DNA from 4 places in the Enterobacter sp. MGH 24 genome. Region 2 is predicted to be linked to each of the others. Evidence: predicted binding sites of a transcription regulator. Region 2 holds the regulator's gene; each other region holds the start of a gene.

Region 1 (3,908 bases), 3.2 Mb from region 2:
AGGAACGGTCTTCGCCACCACCATCAAGCCAGTGGTGTCTTTATCCAGACGGTGCACGATGCCCGCGCGCGGGACATCTACGATCGGCGGATAGTAATGGAGAAGTGCGTTAAGTACCGTACCGTCAGGGTTCCCCGCGCCCGGATGAACAACCAGGTCGCGCGGCTTGTTGATCACCAGAATGTCATCATCTTCATACACGATGTCCAGTGGGATATCCTGCGGCTCGAAGCGGATTTCCTCTTCGATTTCAGCATTGATGGCGACAGCTTCCCCACCTAACACTTTCTCTTTTGGTTTGTCCCAGATCTTGCCGTTTACCAGCACGCGCTGGTCAAGGATCCATTCTTTTATGCGTGAACGCGAATAATCAGGGAACAATTCGGCCAAAGCCTGATCTAAGCGTTGACCGAGCTGATTTTCGGAGACTGTTGCGGTGAGTTCTACTCGTTGTGCCATAAACTGCTTCTTCGTTTAACGTTGGGTTTTACGGCTTTGCCGTTTAATATAGTGTGCTATTGTAGCTGGTCTTAATCGGGAGCAGGAACAGAGTTTCTCCCGGACAAACATTTGAGGAAAGTCAAAACGTCATGACGCGCATGAAATATCTGGTGGCAGCGGCCACGTTGAGCCTGGCTTTGGTGGGCTGCTCCGGTTCAAATGAACAGGTCCCTGACAATCCGCCGAATGAAATCTATGCGACTGCACAACAAAAGTTGCAGGACGGTAACTGGAAACAGGCGATAACGCAACTGGAAGCGTTGGATAATCGCTATCCATTTGGTCCGTATTCGCAGCAGGTACAGTTAGATCTCATCTATGCATACTATAAAAATGCCGATCTGCCGCTGGCTCAGGCAACCATCGATCGTTTCATGCGTCTGAACCCGACTCATCCTAACATCGACTATGTGATGTACATGCGCGGCCTCACCAACATGGCGCTGGACGACAGTGCGCTGCAGGGCTTCTTCGGCGTGGATCGTTCCGACCGTGACCCGCAGCATGCGCGTGATGCCTTCAATGACTTCTCCAAGCTGGTGCGCGGCTATCCGAACAGCCAGTACGTGACCGACGCCACCAAGCGTCTGGTGTTCCTGAAAGATCGTCTGGCGAAATATGAATACTCCGTGGCGGAATACTATACCCGCCGTGGCGCATGGGTTGCCGTGGTTAACCGCGTAGAAGGTATGCTGCGTGATTATCCGGATACTCAGGCAACGCGCGACGGCCTGAAGCTGATGGAAAATGCTTACCGTCAGATGCAGATGACCGCTCAGGCGGAAAAAGTGGCGAAAATCATCGCCGCGAACAGCAGCAACACCTGATCTTGCCTCAATGCAAAACGGCAGCCCAAAGGCTGCCGTTTTTTTATTCATTTTAGCGCGTCGCCGAAGCGCGTTAGCCTCAACACATCCAGTCAACTATGGCCCCAATTTTTGCCTTCGACAAGGTAAATCTCGCCTCTTCCTGCCCTGCCTCACAAAAAAGATTCCCTGACAAAAACCGACAAAATAACGTGATCTAAATCACACATTTTGACATTGGGTCGGGTATGCTGGAATCACCAAGACGGAAAGACAAGAGGTAAAATTTATGACAATGAACATTACCAGTAAACAAATGGAAATTACTCCGGCAATCCGCCAGCACGTCGCAGACCGTCTCGCCAAACTGGATAAATGGCAAACTCATTTGATTAATCCACATATCATCCTGTCCAAGGAGCCGCAGGGTTTCATCGCTGACGCAACTATCAATACTCCAAACGGCCATCTGGTCGCCAGCGCAAAACACGAGGATATGTACACCGCTATTAACGATTTGATCAACAAGCTGGAACGGCAGCTCAATAAAGTGCAACACAAAGGTGAAGCCCGTCGCGCCGCAACATCGGTGAAAGACGCCAGCTTCGCGGAAGAAGTTGAAGAAGAGTAATCCTTTAAATTGAGTGTACCGCCAACGCGCCTTCGGGCGCGTTTTTTGTTTTTTATTGACAGGGTGAAAACAGTACGGGTACTTTAACGGTATCAATCACAGGATGACTTTATGAAACTTACGCCGTTCTTCTTCGCATTCTTTTTTACCTTCCCCTGACTGGGAGGCGTTTCGTCGTGTGATAAAGAATGCGAAGACGAACAACAAGGCCTCCCACAGCGGGAGGCCTTTTTTATTGATAACGATAAAATGAGACAGGCAACACTATGACACCGGAAAACCCGTTACTGGATCTGCGCGTAAAAATCAGCGCGCTGGACGAGAAATTACTGGCGCTGCTGGCCGAACGCCGCGCGCTCGCCGTCGAAGTGGGCAAAGCCAAGCTGGACTCCCATCGCCCGGTCCGCGATATCGACCGCGAGCGCGATTTACTGGAGCGTCTGATCCAGCTCGGTAAAGCGCATCACCTCGATGCCCACTACATCACCCGGTTGTTCCAGCTCATCATCGAAGACTCCGTCCTCACCCAGCAAGCGTTACTCCAGCAGCATCTGAATAAAACCAATCCGCACTCTGCGCGTATCGCCTTCCTCGGGCCGAAGGGCTCTTATTCTCACCTGGCCGCACGTCAGTATGCCGCACGCCATTTTGAAGAGTTTATCGAAAGCGGCTGCGCGAAGTTTGCCGACATATTTAATCAGGTTGAGACCGGCCAGGCGGATTACGCCGTGGTGCCGATTGAGAACACCAGCTCCGGCGCCATCAACGACGTCTACGATTTGCTGCAGCACACCAGCCTGTCGCTGGTTGGCGAGCTGACGATCCCTATCGATCACTGCGTGCTGGTCTCCGGCTCCACCGACCTGAGCAAGATCGAGACGGTCTACAGTCATCCCCAACCGTTCCAGCAGTGCAGCCAGTTCCTGAACCGCTATCCGAACTGGAAAATTGAGTACACCGAAAGCACCTCGGCGGCGATGGAAAAAGTGGCGCAGGCTAACTCCCCAACCGTCGCTGCGCTCGGCAGTGAAGCGGGTGGCGCGCTGTATGGTTTACAGGTGCTGGAACGCAATCTGGCAAACCAGACGCAAAACATTACCCGCTTCGTCGTGCTGGCCCGCAAGGCAATCAATGTGTCAGACCAGGTGCCAGCCAAAACCACGCTGCTGATGGCCACCGGCCAACAGGCCGGTGCGCTGGTTGAAGCCCTGCTGGTGCTGCGTAACCACAATCTGATCATGACCAGGCTGGAATCACGCCCAATCCACGGCAACCCGTGGGAAGAGATGTTCTACCTCGATATCCAGGCCAACCTCGAGTCTGCTTCCATGCAGAAGGCCCTGCGCGAACTGGGCGAGATCACCCGTTCCATGAAGGTGCTGGGCTGCTATCCGAGCGAGAACGTGGTCCCGGTTGACCCGGCTTAACGTTCGATAAAGCAGCTTTTCTTCATCCCTGCCACGTTAACGGGCAGGGTGAAGATAGCGCCGGAAAGCGGATACTTCGCCACCTCCTCCGCATCCATATTTTCCCGCGTGGTGGTAATAAACAGCGTTTTCATGTCATCGCCGCCAAAACAGACCATCGTCGGGCAACGTACCGGCATGCGGTATTCTTCCAGTTGCTCCCCTTGCGGAGAAAAACGCGCAATACGCCAGCCGTCAAACAGCGCGCTCCAGTAGCAGCCTTCCACATCCATGGCCGCGCCGTCCGGTATCCCTTCGCCCTCTTTAAACTGACGAAACACCTCACGCCTGCCGGGTTCGCCCAGCTCATCAAGCGGCGTGCGGTAAATAACGCCGTTTGGCGTATCTGAAGTAAACATCCATTGATTATCCGGACTAAACGCTAAGCCGTTGTGTCCGTGAATATCGCATTGGATCACTTTCGGCGTCAGGTCGTTGTCGATGCGCATCAGCAGGGCACCGTTGTAATCTCCCGGCCCCCAAAACGTGCCCGCATAGAACCGC
Region 2 (3,908 bases):
CAATGACGCTCAGCGCATACAGCACCAGCAGCCATGGCAGCATCTGCTGACCTTCCCACTTTTGCAGCGCCGCGCGACAGCCGTACCCGCCCACCAGGAACGCAATGGTCTGCGGAACATAGCTCAGGCCGATGGCTGCCGGGCTGTAGCCCATATCATGCAGAATGAACGGCGAGCCGGTGAGCCACGCGAAGAAGCTTGCCGAGCAGGCGGCATAGATCAGGACATTACCGCGATACGCTGTGGTGCTGAGCAGGGAAGTGAAGGTAATCGGCTTCGCGTCAGCATGGGCTTCTTTTTTATGCGCGGGCTTGAGGGCGAACGCCGGCAGCATCAGTACCAGGGTAATGGCAAACAGCGTGGCGAAGATGGCCTGCCAGTCGAAATGCGCGAGGATCCAGCTGCCCAGCAGAGGGGCGAGGGCTGGTGAGAGACCTACCAGCGGCATAATGGTGGCGAAAATACGGTTAGTGCGGTTAGCCGGGTAATAGTCGGTGACCAGCGCCTGCCAGGTCACGGCCGCGGCACAGACGCCCACGGCCTGAATAAAACGCAGCACCAGCAGCCAGGTGGCATCACGTACCCATAACATCCCCAGGCAGCCCACGGCAAAAATGGCCAGGCCCAGCAGCAGTACCGGTTTACGACCAAAGCGATCCGAGAGCGGTCCCCAGAGCAGCTGTGCGAAAGCAAAACCGGCGAGGAACAAACTCAGGCTGGCGCTGATAGCGGCAGCGGGGGTTTGCAGATCTTCCTGCATGGCGGCAAACGCCGGCAGGTACATATCGGTGGCCAAAAAGCCCAGCACGCTTAAGCCGCCGAGCCAGACTAAAAAACCGTTCCTGGGTTGCATTATTTTATTCTCCTGAGGAGGCAGGTATACATTGGCGCTGAGTGTAGGGAGTGCAAAGCCGCTTGTGAAACGCTAATATTTGGCGGGTGCATTCAAATTTTTTGCAGGCAGAAAATGTGGTCAGATTATTCTCTTGAAGTGGTCGATGCTGTCGCGCGTAACGGCAGCTTTAGTGGTGCAGCGCAGGAGCTGCACCGCGTCCCTTCGGCAATCAGCTACACGGTGCGTCAGCTGGAGGAGTGGCTGGCGGTTCCGCTGTTTGAACGGCGGCATCGTGATGTGGAATTAACGCCCGCAGGCGCGTGGTTTTTGAAGGAAGGGCGTTCTGTTATCAAAAAAATGCAGATCACCCGCGAACAGTGTCAGCAGATCGCTAACGGCTGGCGGGGACATCTTTCCATCGCGGTGGATAACATCGTTAAGCCGGAACGCACCCGGCAGATGATCGTCGACTTCTATCGTCATTTCTCTGACGTCGAACTGCGGGTTTCGCAGGAGGTGTTCAACGGCGTCTGGGATGCGCTGGCGGACGGCAGGGCAGAGATGGCGATCGGGGCCACGCAGGCGATCCCGGTCGGGGGACGTTACGCCTTTCGCGATATGGGAATGCTGAGCTGGAAGTGCGTGGTGGCAAGCGATCATCCGCTGGCGGCGATGGAAGGGCCGCTGAGCGATGACACGCTGCGCAACTGGCCGTCGCTGGTGCTGGAGGATACGTCCCGTTCATTGCCCAAGCGTATCACCTGGCTTCTGGACAACCAGCGGCGGGTGGTGGCCCCTGACTGGGAATCGTCGGCAACGTGCCTCAGTGCCGGGCTGTGCGTCGCGATGGTGCCCGTTCATTTTGCGCGTCCGCGCATCGATACCGGAGAATGGGTTGAACTGACGCTGGATAATCCGTTCCCGGATGCGGCCTGCTGCCTCACCTGGCAGCAAAATGATGTCTCGCCTGCGATGGCCTGGCTGCTGGATTATCTGGGAGACAGCGAAACGCTGAACCGGGAATGGTTACGGGGGCCAGCATAGCTGGCCCCCGTAAAGCGATTAACGACGGTAGTCGCGGAACGGACCATCCGCAACGGAACGGCGTTCGATAAGACGCGGGTGAACTTCAATGGACTGCGACTCTTCACGCTTGTTGACGATCCTGTCCATCAGCATATTGAAGGCCGTTTCGCCCAGCGAATCTTTCGGCTGGTGAATGGTGGTCAATGCTGGCGTGAAGAAACGCGCGTTACGCACGTTGTCATACCCGATCACGGAAATATCCTGCGGGACGCGCAGGCCCAGCTCGTCGGCGGCGCAGAGCGCGCCCATTGCCATGATGTCACCTCCGCAGAACACGGCGGTTGGACGGTGCGGCTGGGAGACAATCTGCTGCATCGCGCGGTATCCCGACTCCGGCTCAAAGTCGCCCTGCACAATCCAGTTTTCCGGCACGTTGATCAGCGCTTCTTCCATCGCTTTCATAAAACCAGCCAGACGGCCCGCGCCGGTGTTGCGCTCCAGCGGACCGGGGATCACGCCAATCTCTCGGTGACCGCGTTCGATCAGATAACGACCGGCCATATAGCCGCCTTCAAAGGCGTTGTCGATAACTGAATCGGTGAAGTCAGCGCGTGCTTCGCCCCAGTCCATCACTACCATCGGAATATGGCGATACTCTTCCAGCATGGACAGCACGGACTCCGGATACTCGGAACACATTACCAGCAGGCCATCAACGCGCTTTTGCGCCATCATTGACAGGTAGGCGCGCTGTTTTTCAATGCTGTTCCACGCGTTGCCCAGAATCAGGGTATAGCCTTTCTGGAAGCAGTTTTTCTCAACCGCTTCAATGATCTCGGCAAAATAGGCCGCTTCACTGCTGGTCGCCAGCAATCCAATGGACTTGGTGTGATTAACCTTGAGGCTACGCGCAACCGCACTTGGCGAATAGTGCAGCTCTTTGATTGCTGCCCAGACGGCATTGCGCGTCTCTTCCGCCACAAAGCGGGTTTTGTTAATTACATGTGATACGGTTGTAGTGGAAACGTTTGCGCGTTTTGCTACGTCTTTAATTGTTGCCATTAAATGTCACTCCAGACCATATCCTAAGCTCCTGAAAAACCTGAAGGTAAACGTTTGCCTTCTCTCACCCTTATCTCGCAATCTTGAATTGCGGCACGCCGGGAAAACGACACGGGACGTCAGGAGGGGGTCAATGGCCGGTACGCTAATAAATTTAGCGTGGAATTTTGTCCTATCTTGATGAAAAGGGGAAGAGGTAAAGTGGTTATCAGTATAAATCCAGGAAGATTTTTGATGTAATCTGTGCAAAAATGAGCAAGCTCACTTTTCGTGGGGGGATTAAAAGGAGAAAAATTGATGAGTACCGATCTGAAGTTTTCGTTGTTCACCACCATTGTTGTGCTGGCTCTGATTGTCGCGGCCGGTCTGACGGCTGCGCTGCACTGATTTACGCGGAGGGAGAGCCTTCTCCCCCCCGACTCCCCCGGATTGTTACTTCTCTGGCAAAAATCTTTTGCCATTTTGTTAACTTCTCATTTTTTGTGATTGATGTCATGCTTTCCACTTCTTTGTTCTGTGTCACCACATGACACGGCATCCGGAGTTGACGCATGAAAATCAATTTTCCCCTGCTGGCCCTGGCGATTGGCGCTTTTGGGATTGGCACCACTGAATTCTCCCCGATGGGGTTACTGCCTGTTATAGCCCGGGGCGTAGATGTCTCTATCCCTGCGGCAGGGATGTTAATTAGCGCCTATGCTATCGGCGTGATGGTCGGGGCGCCGCTGATGACGCTTCTGCTTTCGCACCGCGCGCGACGCAGTGCGCTGATTTTCCTGATGGCGATCTTCACCCTGGGCAACGTGCTTTCGGCCATTGCGCCGGACTACACCACATTGATGCTGTCCCGTATTCTGACCAGCCTTAACCACGGCGCGTTCTTTGGGCTGGGGTCGGTCGTGGCTGCCAGCGTGGTGCCAAAACATAAGCAGGCGAGCGCCGTGGCAACCATGTTTATGGGGCTAACGATTGCCAACATCGGCGG
Region 3 (3,908 bases), 1.1 Mb from region 2:
CCTCACGCTGTTTGCCCTGCTGTTTGGCGCTGGTCTGCAACTGCTCCTCAAACGCGGTACGCGCTGGATCCAGTCGCGCCTGACGCTGCTGGTGCTTCTCGGCTTTATCCACGGCCTGTTCTTCTGGGACGGCGATATTCTTCTCGCGTATGGGTTAGTCGGGCTCATCTGCTGGCGTCTGATTCGCGATGCGCACAGCGTAAAAAGCCTGTTTAACACCGGCGTGATGCTCTATGTCATGGGGCTTGGGGTACTGCTGCTGCTGGGGACGATCTCCGGCGAGGCGACAAACCGTGCCTGGATCCCGGATGCTGCTAACCTGCAGTACGAACAGTACTGGAAGCTGAAGGGCGGCACGGAAGCGATAAGCAACCGCGCGGATATGCTGGGGGATAACCTCCTTGCGCTGGGGGCGCAATACGGCTGGCAGCTGGCGGGCATGATGCTGATGGGCGCGTCACTGATGCGCACCGGCTGGCTGAAAGGGGAGTTCAGCCTGCGTCACTATCGGCGAACGGGCATCGGGCTGGTGCTGCTCGGCGTGCTGATTAACCTCCCGGCGGTCATTGCACAATGGCACATCCACTGGGATTACCGCTGGTGCGCGTTCCTGCTTCAGGTGCCGCGCGAACTGAGCGCGCCGTTCCAGACCATCGGCTATGCGGCGCTGATCTATGGCTTCTGGCCAACGCTTTCCCGCCTGTGGATCGTCAGCGCTATCGCCTGCGTGGGCCGCATGGCGTTGAGCAATTACCTTCTGCAAACGCTGATCTGCACCACGCTTTTCTATCGCTTTGGCCTGTTTATGAAATTCGACCGCCTCACGCTGCTGGCGTTTGTTATCCCGGTCTGGGTAGTAAACCTGGCATTTTCTGTTCTCTGGCTACGCTATTTCCGCCAGGGACCGCTGGAGTGGGTGTGGCGTCAGTTAACCGCACATGCTTCAGGGATATCATTGAAAAATACATCCAGATAACGATCTGGATCACAATCATTAACAAAACGGATGTAAGCGTTTTCATGAGTGTGAGCTTCTTCACGTAGTCCCCTTCCTCTCGCTGCCAAAATAGCCACCTTGCTAAACACAGGGGGTGTCTGTGAGTTGCTGCAATCCTTTGAAGGATGGTGAATATGATCACCATTCGTGACGTCGCCCGTCAGGCGGGCGTTTCTGTGGCTACCGTCTCACGCGTGCTGAATAACAGCGCGCTGGTCAGCCCTGAAACCCGTGAAACCGTAATGAAAGCCGTGACCCAGCTCGGGTACCGGCCAAATGCCAATGCCCAGGCGCTTGCGACGCAGGTCAGCGACACCATCGGCGTGGTGGTGATGGATGTATCGGATGCCTTTTTCGGCGCGCTGGTCAAAGCGGTCGACGTGGTCGCCCAGCAGCATCAGAAATATGTCCTGATCGGCAACAGCTATCATGAGTCGGAAAAAGAGCGCCATGCCATCGAAGTGCTGATCCGCCAGCGTTGTAACGCCTTGATTGTCCACTCAAAAGCTTTGAGTGATGAAGAGCTAACCGGTTTTATGGATCAGATCCCGGGCATGGTGCTGATCAACCGCATCGTTCCCGGCTATGCCCATCGCTGCGTCGGGCTGGATAACGTCAGCGGTGCCATGATGGCCACGAAGATGCTCATCAACAACGGGCATCAGCGGATCGGCTATCTGGCCTCCAGCCATCATATTGAAGATGACGACATGCGGCGCGAGGGGTGGCAAAACGCCCTGAAAGAGCACGGCATTACGCCGTCAGAAAGCTGGACTGGCACCGGTACGCCGGACATGCAGGGCGGCGAGGCGGCAATGGTCGAGCTGCTGGGCCGCAACCTGCAGCTTTCTGCGGTGTTTGCCTATAACGACAGCATGGCGGCAGGGGCCCTGACGGCGCTGAAAGATAATGGCATTGCGGTGCCACAGCATTTATCACTCATTGGCTTTGATGATATTCCGATTGCCCGTTACACCGACCCGCAGCTGACAACGGTGCGCTACCCCATTGCCTCTATGGCGAAACTGGCGACTGAGCTGGCGTTACAGGGGGCGGCAGGGCTGCTGGATCCGGGCGCAACGCACTGTTTCATGCCGACTTTAGTGCGCCGGCACTCCGTCGCGGCCAGGCAAATTGTGGTTCCGATCACTAACTGATTACATCAGGTGATGTAACCGTTTTCAATCTGTGAGTAAATTCACAGTATCTTAACAAGGCGCTGACTATGATGTCAGCGTTTTAGGAGCTGAAACGCTATGTAACGGTGATTATTCACTTTCACTATAGCCAATGTGCCGCAAACAACGAATAAAACGCATTTCTGGAGCGTTACCGAACACGGAAGATAGAAATTTTATAAGTGAACTTCGGCTGTCAGTAACGTTTTATTAACACCTGCCCGCCGATCGTTATTCACAAGAACTACCCTGCATAAAAAAAACCGGAGATACCATGAATAAGAAGGTGTTGACCCTGTCTGCTGTAATGGCAAGCATGCTTTTTGGTGCAGCAGCGCACGCTGCGGATACCCGTATTGGTGTGACCATCTATAAATACGACGACAACTTCATGTCTGTTGTGCGTAAAGCAATTGAGAAAGATGCGAAAGCAGCGCCAGACGTTCAGCTGCTGATGAACGACTCCCAGAACGACCAGTCCAAACAGAACGACCAGATCGACGTTCTGCTGGCGAAAGGCGTGAAAGCCCTGGCCATCAACCTGGTTGACCCGGCTGCTGCAGGCACGGTTATTGAAAAAGCGCGCGGCCAGAACGTGCCAATCGTCTTCTTCAACAAAGAACCTTCCCGTAAGGCGCTGGATAGCTACGACAAAGCGTATTACGTCGGTACCGACTCCAAAGAGTCCGGTATTATTCAGGGCGATCTGATCGCCAAACACTGGGCGGCGAACCCGAGCTGGGACCTGAACAAAGACGGTCAGATTCAGTTCGTACTGCTGAAAGGCGAACCCGGCCACCCGGATGCTGAAGCCCGTACCACTTACGTTATCAAAGAGCTGAACGACAAGGGTCTGAAAACCCAGCAGCTGGCGTTAGATACCGCGATGTGGGATACCGCTCAGGCGAAAGATAAGATGGACGCGTGGCTGTCCGGCCCTAACGCGAACAAAATCGAAGTGGTTATCGCCAACAACGATGCGATGGCAATGGGTGCGGTAGAAGCGCTGAAAGCGCACAACAAATCCTCCATTCCTGTGTTCGGTGTAGATGCGTTGCCAGAAGCGCTGGCGCTGGTTAAATCTGGTGCGATGGCCGGTACCGTTCTGAACGATGCCAACAACCAGGCGAAAGCGACCTTCGATCTGGCGAAAAACCTGGCCGACGGTAAAGGTGCGGCAGATGGCACCAGCTGGAAAATTGAAAACAAAATCGTTCGCGTACCTTACGTGGGCGTAGACCAGTCCAACCTGGCTGAGTTTATCGGTAAATAAGTTAGCGGTACTGTCTCCACTGGGCGCAATTCGTTGCGCCCTTTTATAACGCGATATGCGAGGCCAACAAGGTATAATTATGGTCAGCACAACTACTCAGTCATCCGGTGAATACCTGTTGGAAATGAGCGGTATCAACAAGTCATTTCCCGGCGTTAAGGCACTCGATAATGTTAATTTAAAAGTTCGTCCTCACTCTATTCACGCCTTAATGGGTGAAAACGGTGCGGGTAAATCAACATTATTAAAATGTCTTTTTGGGATCTATCAAAAAGATTCTGGCAGCATTCTTTTTCAGGGGAAAGAGATCGATTTCCATTCAGCGAAAGAAGCACTGGAAAACGGTATCTCGATGGTTCACCAGGAATTAAACCTGGTGCTGCAGCGTTCAGTTATGGATAACATGTGGTTAGGGCGTTATCCAACCAAAGGTGTCTTTGTCGATCAGGACAAAATGTAT
Region 4 (3,908 bases), 350 kb from region 2:
ACTAAATAAGCAACAGTGACGGAATATAAAACAACCAGGGCTGGAAATAAAGCCCTGGTTGTCTGATTAGGAGAAAAGATTAGATATGAGTAACGATTTCTTTAATCAGCGGCGGTCCTTTAAAAATAAAGCCGGAATAGATTTGCACCAGTGACGCACCCGCCGCCATCTTCTCGCGTGCAGCAATCACTGAGTCAATGCCGCCGACGCCAATAATCGGCAGACGTCCTTTTAATTCCGCAGACAGGGCGCGAATAATTTCGGTGCTTTTTAATTGTACCGGACGTCCACTTAACCCACCCGCTTCGTCACAGTTTTTCATTCCCTGCACGAGGGAACGATCGAGGGTGGTATTGGTTGCAATCACACCATCAATATTATGGCGAACCAAACTGTCGGCAACCTGGATCAATTCTTCGGCAGAAAGATCCGGGGCGATCTTAACCGCGACCGGAACATATTTATGGTGGATCGTCTGGAGTTCATTTTGCTTATTTTTAATGGCGCTCAGAAGATCGTCCAGCGCTTCGCCATATTGTAAGGAACGCAGCCCCGGGGTATTGGGTGAAGAAATATTCACCGCAATATAACCGGCATAGGCGTAGACTTTTTCCATACAAATCAGATAGTCATCTTTACCCTGCTCGACCGGCGTGTCTTTATTTTTGCCGATATTCATGCCTAATATCCCGTCGAAATGGGCTTTTTTTACGTTCTCAACAAGGTGATCAACACCGAGGTTATTAAAGCCCATGCGGTTGATCAGCCCTTCGGCTTCGACCAGGCGGAACAGGCGCGGCTTGTCATTTCCCGGCTGCGGGCGCGGCGTGACGGTACCGATTTCAATGGAGCCAAAGCCCATCGCGCCCAGGGCATCAATGCACTCGCCATTTTTGTCCAGACCCGCCGCCAGACCCAGCGGATTTTTAAAGGTCAGACCCATGCACTGCACAGGTTTTTCCGGCACATTCTGACGCACCAGAGCGGCCAGAGGCGTTCCGGTAATACGACGTAATTGCTGAAATGTAAATTCATGAGCGCGCTCAGGGTCGAGCTGGAAAAGGGCTTTACGAACGAAGGGGTAGTACATGAACTCTCCTGGATTCCCGGTGTGCAAACCGGGAGGGGATTATGGGCGATCCACGCGAGAAAGGGAATTGACCTGCGGCAAAAAATCAGCGCAAAACGCAATCGTTTACCTTCCCGTGTATTTCTTATGCACTTTTTCGCATTTTAATTGCAGATAAATCATTTAGTGGAATAACCGCGCGGTGTCACACTCCTGAAAATTGTTATGAATGTTAGATAAAAGCAAACAATTGGTTATAAGGAGGAAGTATGCGCGTCATTACCCTGGCCGGAAGTCCACGATTCCCTTCGCGCTCCAGCGCCCTGCTGGAATATGCCCGCGAAAAACTCAATGCCCTGGATGTGGAAGTGTGCCACTGGAACCTGCATAACTTCGAACCTGAAGATCTGCTCTATGCCCGTTTCGACAGCCCTGCGCTGAAAACGCTCATCGAGCAGCTTAACGGCGCTGACGGCTTAATTGTGGCAACGCCCATTTATAAAGCCTCTTTTTCCGGGGCGCTGAAAACCCTGCTCGATCTGCTTCCGGAACGCGCCCTGGACGGCAAAGTCGTGCTGCCGCTGGCAACGGGCGGTACGGTTGCCCATTTACTGGCCGTGGATTATGCCCTGAAGCCGGTGCTGAACGCGCTGAAAGCGCAGGAGATCCTCCACGGCGTTTTCGCAGATGACTCCCAGGTTATCGATTATCAGCACAAGCCTCACTTTACGCCGAACCTGCAAACCCGCCTCGATACTGCCCTGGAAACCTTCTGGCATGCTCTGCACCGCAGGGATATCCAGGCGCCGGCGTTTGGTCAGCCTCAAGGAGTCGCACATGTTTAAAACGTTAACCCGCATCGGCCTGGCAGGTCTGATGGCGCTTACCTCGCTGGCCCATGCCGCAGAAACGGCTCCGGAACGTTTACGCATTGGCTACCAGAAAGGCAGCGTCAGCATGGTGCTGGCGAAAAGCCACCAGCTTCTGGAAAAACGCTTCCCGGACACCAAATTTTCCTGGGTGGAGTTCCCGGCTGGCCCGCAGATGCTCGAAGCCCTGAACGTTGGCAGTATCGATCTCGGCAGCACGGGTGATATTCCGCCTATATTCGCCCAGGCGGCGGGAGCGGACCTCGTCTATGTTGGCGTTGAGCCGCCCAAACCGAAGGCCGAAGTGATTCTGGTGCCTGAAAACAGCGACATTAAAAGCGTCGCCGATCTCAAAGGGCATAAAGTAGCTTTCCAGAAAGGCTCCAGCTCACACAACCTGCTGCTGCGCGCCCTGCAAGAAGCCGGGCTCAAGTTCACTGACATTCAGCCTGTTTACCTGACGCCTGCCGACGCGCGCGCCGCGTTCCAGCAGAAGAACGTTGATGCCTGGGCCATCTGGGATCCGTACTACTCCGCCGCATTACTGCAGGGCGGCGTTCGCGTGCTGAAAGACGGTACCACGCTGAAGCAGACCGGCTCGTTCTATCTGGCCGCGCGTCCTTATGCAGAAAAGAACGGCGCATTTATTCAGGGCGTGCTGGATACCTTTACCCAGGCCGATGCGCTGACCCAGACCCAGCGCCAGGAGAGTATTGCCCTGCTGGCGAAAACCATGGGCTTACCTGAGCCGGTGATCGCGAGCTATCTCAACCACCGTCCGCCGACCACCATTACTCCCGTGGACGCGCACGTCGCCGCGCTTCAGCAACAAACGGCTGACCTCTTCTATCAAAACCACCTGGTACCAAAACAGGTCACTATTCGCGAACGCATCTGGCAGCCCGCAGGCAAAGAAGGAGCTAAATCATGAGTCTGAATCTTTTCTGGTTTTTACCCACCCACGGTGATGGACACTATCTTGGTACAGAAGAGGGCTCGCGCCCGGTTGACCATGGCTACCTGCAGCAGATTGCGCAGGCAGCGGACCGAATCGGTTTCACCGGGGTACTGATCCCGACCGGACGTTCATGTGAAGATGCCTGGCTGGTGGCCGCGTCGATGATCCCGGTCACCCAACGTCTGAAGTTCCTGGTTGCGCTACGTCCGAGCGTTGTCTCCCCCACCGTGGCGGCGCGTCAGGCGGCAACCCTGGACAGACTCTCTAACGGTCGCGCCCTGTTTAACCTGGTGACGGGCAGCGATCCGCAGGAGCTGGCAGGCGACGGCGTGTTCCTCGACCACACCGAGCGCTATGAAGCCTCCGCCGAGTTCACCCGCGTCTGGCGACGCCTGCTGGAAGGGGAAACCGTCACCTTCGAAGGCAAGCACATTCACGTTCGCGACGCGAAACTCTACTTCCCGCCGGTGCAGCAGCCGCGCCCGCCGCTCTATTTTGGCGGATCGTCGGATGTGGCCCAGGATCTGGCGGCAGAGCAGGTCAATCTCTATCTGACCTGGGGCGAACCGCCTGAACTGGTGAAAGAAAAAATTGCCCAGGTCCGCGCTAAGGCGGCCGCCCATGGCCGCAAGGTGCGCTTCGGCATTCGCCTGCACGTGATTGTGCGCGAAACCAATGAAGAAGCCTGGCAGGCCGCCGACCGCCTGATCTCCCACCTGGACGATGAGACCATCGCCAAAGCCCAGGCCGCGTTTGCCAAAACCGACTCCGTCGGACAGCACCGAATGGCGTCCCTGCACAACGGCAAGCGCGAGAACCTGGAGATCAGCCCGAACCTGTGGGCGGGCGTCGGCCTGGTGCGCGGCGGTGCGGGCACGGCGCTGGTCGGCGACGGACCGACCGTAGCCGCCCGGATTAATGAATACGCAGAGCTGGGTATCGACAGCTTTATTCTCTCCGGCTATCCGCATCTCGAAGAGGCGTACAAGGTGGGCGAGCTGTTGTTCCCGCA

What was found. The regulator PurR, encoded in region 2, represses purine synthesis genes. The targets are predictions, from matches to a motif close to CANGCAAACGTTTGCNTG.
Region 1: a site for PurR is predicted at 1,482-1,499, ahead of raiA (ribosome-associated translation inhibitor RaiA). Genes of this name have one in related genera too.
Region 3: a site for PurR is predicted at 1,006-1,023, ahead of galS (HTH-type transcriptional regulator GalS). Genes of this name have one in related genera too.
Region 4: a site for PurR is predicted at 1,185-1,202, ahead of pyrD (quinone-dependent dihydroorotate dehydrogenase). Genes of this name have one in related genera too.

Annotation. Positions count from the first base shown of each region.
Region 1 is NZ_KI535657.1:231,163-235,070, forward strand. Features, by position in the region: gene rluD (23S rRNA pseudouridine(1911/1915/1917) synthase RluD) at 1-459, opposite strand, end outside; gene bamD (outer membrane protein assembly factor BamD) at 591-1,328, shown strand; gene raiA (ribosome-associated translation inhibitor RaiA) at 1,597-1,938, shown strand; Phe leader region at 2,049-2,174, shown strand; gene pheL (pheA operon leader peptide PheL) at 2,050-2,097, shown strand; gene pheA (bifunctional chorismate mutase/prephenate dehydratase) at 2,205-3,365, shown strand; gene L370_RS20660 (SMP-30/gluconolactonase/LRE family protein) at 3,362-3,908, opposite strand, start outside.
Region 2 is NZ_KI535657.1:3,422,137-3,426,044, forward strand. Features, by position in the region: gene punC (purine nucleoside transporter PunC) at 1-853, opposite strand, end outside; gene punR (DNA-binding transcriptional activator PunR) at 968-1,879, shown strand; gene purR (HTH-type transcriptional repressor PurR) at 1,898-2,923, opposite strand; gene L370_RS23475 (cytochrome bd-I oxidase subunit CydH) at 3,221-3,310, shown strand; gene L370_RS05820 (MFS transporter) at 3,475-3,908, shown strand, end outside.
Region 3 is NZ_KI535657.1:4,559,779-4,563,686, reverse strand. Features, by position in the region: gene yeiB (DUF418 domain-containing protein YeiB) at 1-976, shown strand, start outside; gene galS (HTH-type transcriptional regulator GalS) at 1,132-2,154, shown strand; gene mglB (galactose/glucose ABC transporter substrate-binding protein MglB) at 2,450-3,448, shown strand; gene mglA (galactose/methyl galactoside ABC transporter ATP-binding protein MglA) at 3,528-3,908, shown strand, end outside.
Region 4 is NZ_KI535657.1:3,073,840-3,077,747, reverse strand. Features, by position in the region: gene pyrD (quinone-dependent dihydroorotate dehydrogenase) at 80-1,090, opposite strand; gene ssuE (NADPH-dependent FMN reductase) at 1,339-1,914, shown strand; gene L370_RS07540 (sulfonate ABC transporter substrate-binding protein) at 1,907-2,869, shown strand; gene ssuD (FMNH2-dependent alkanesulfonate monooxygenase) at 2,866-3,908, shown strand, end outside.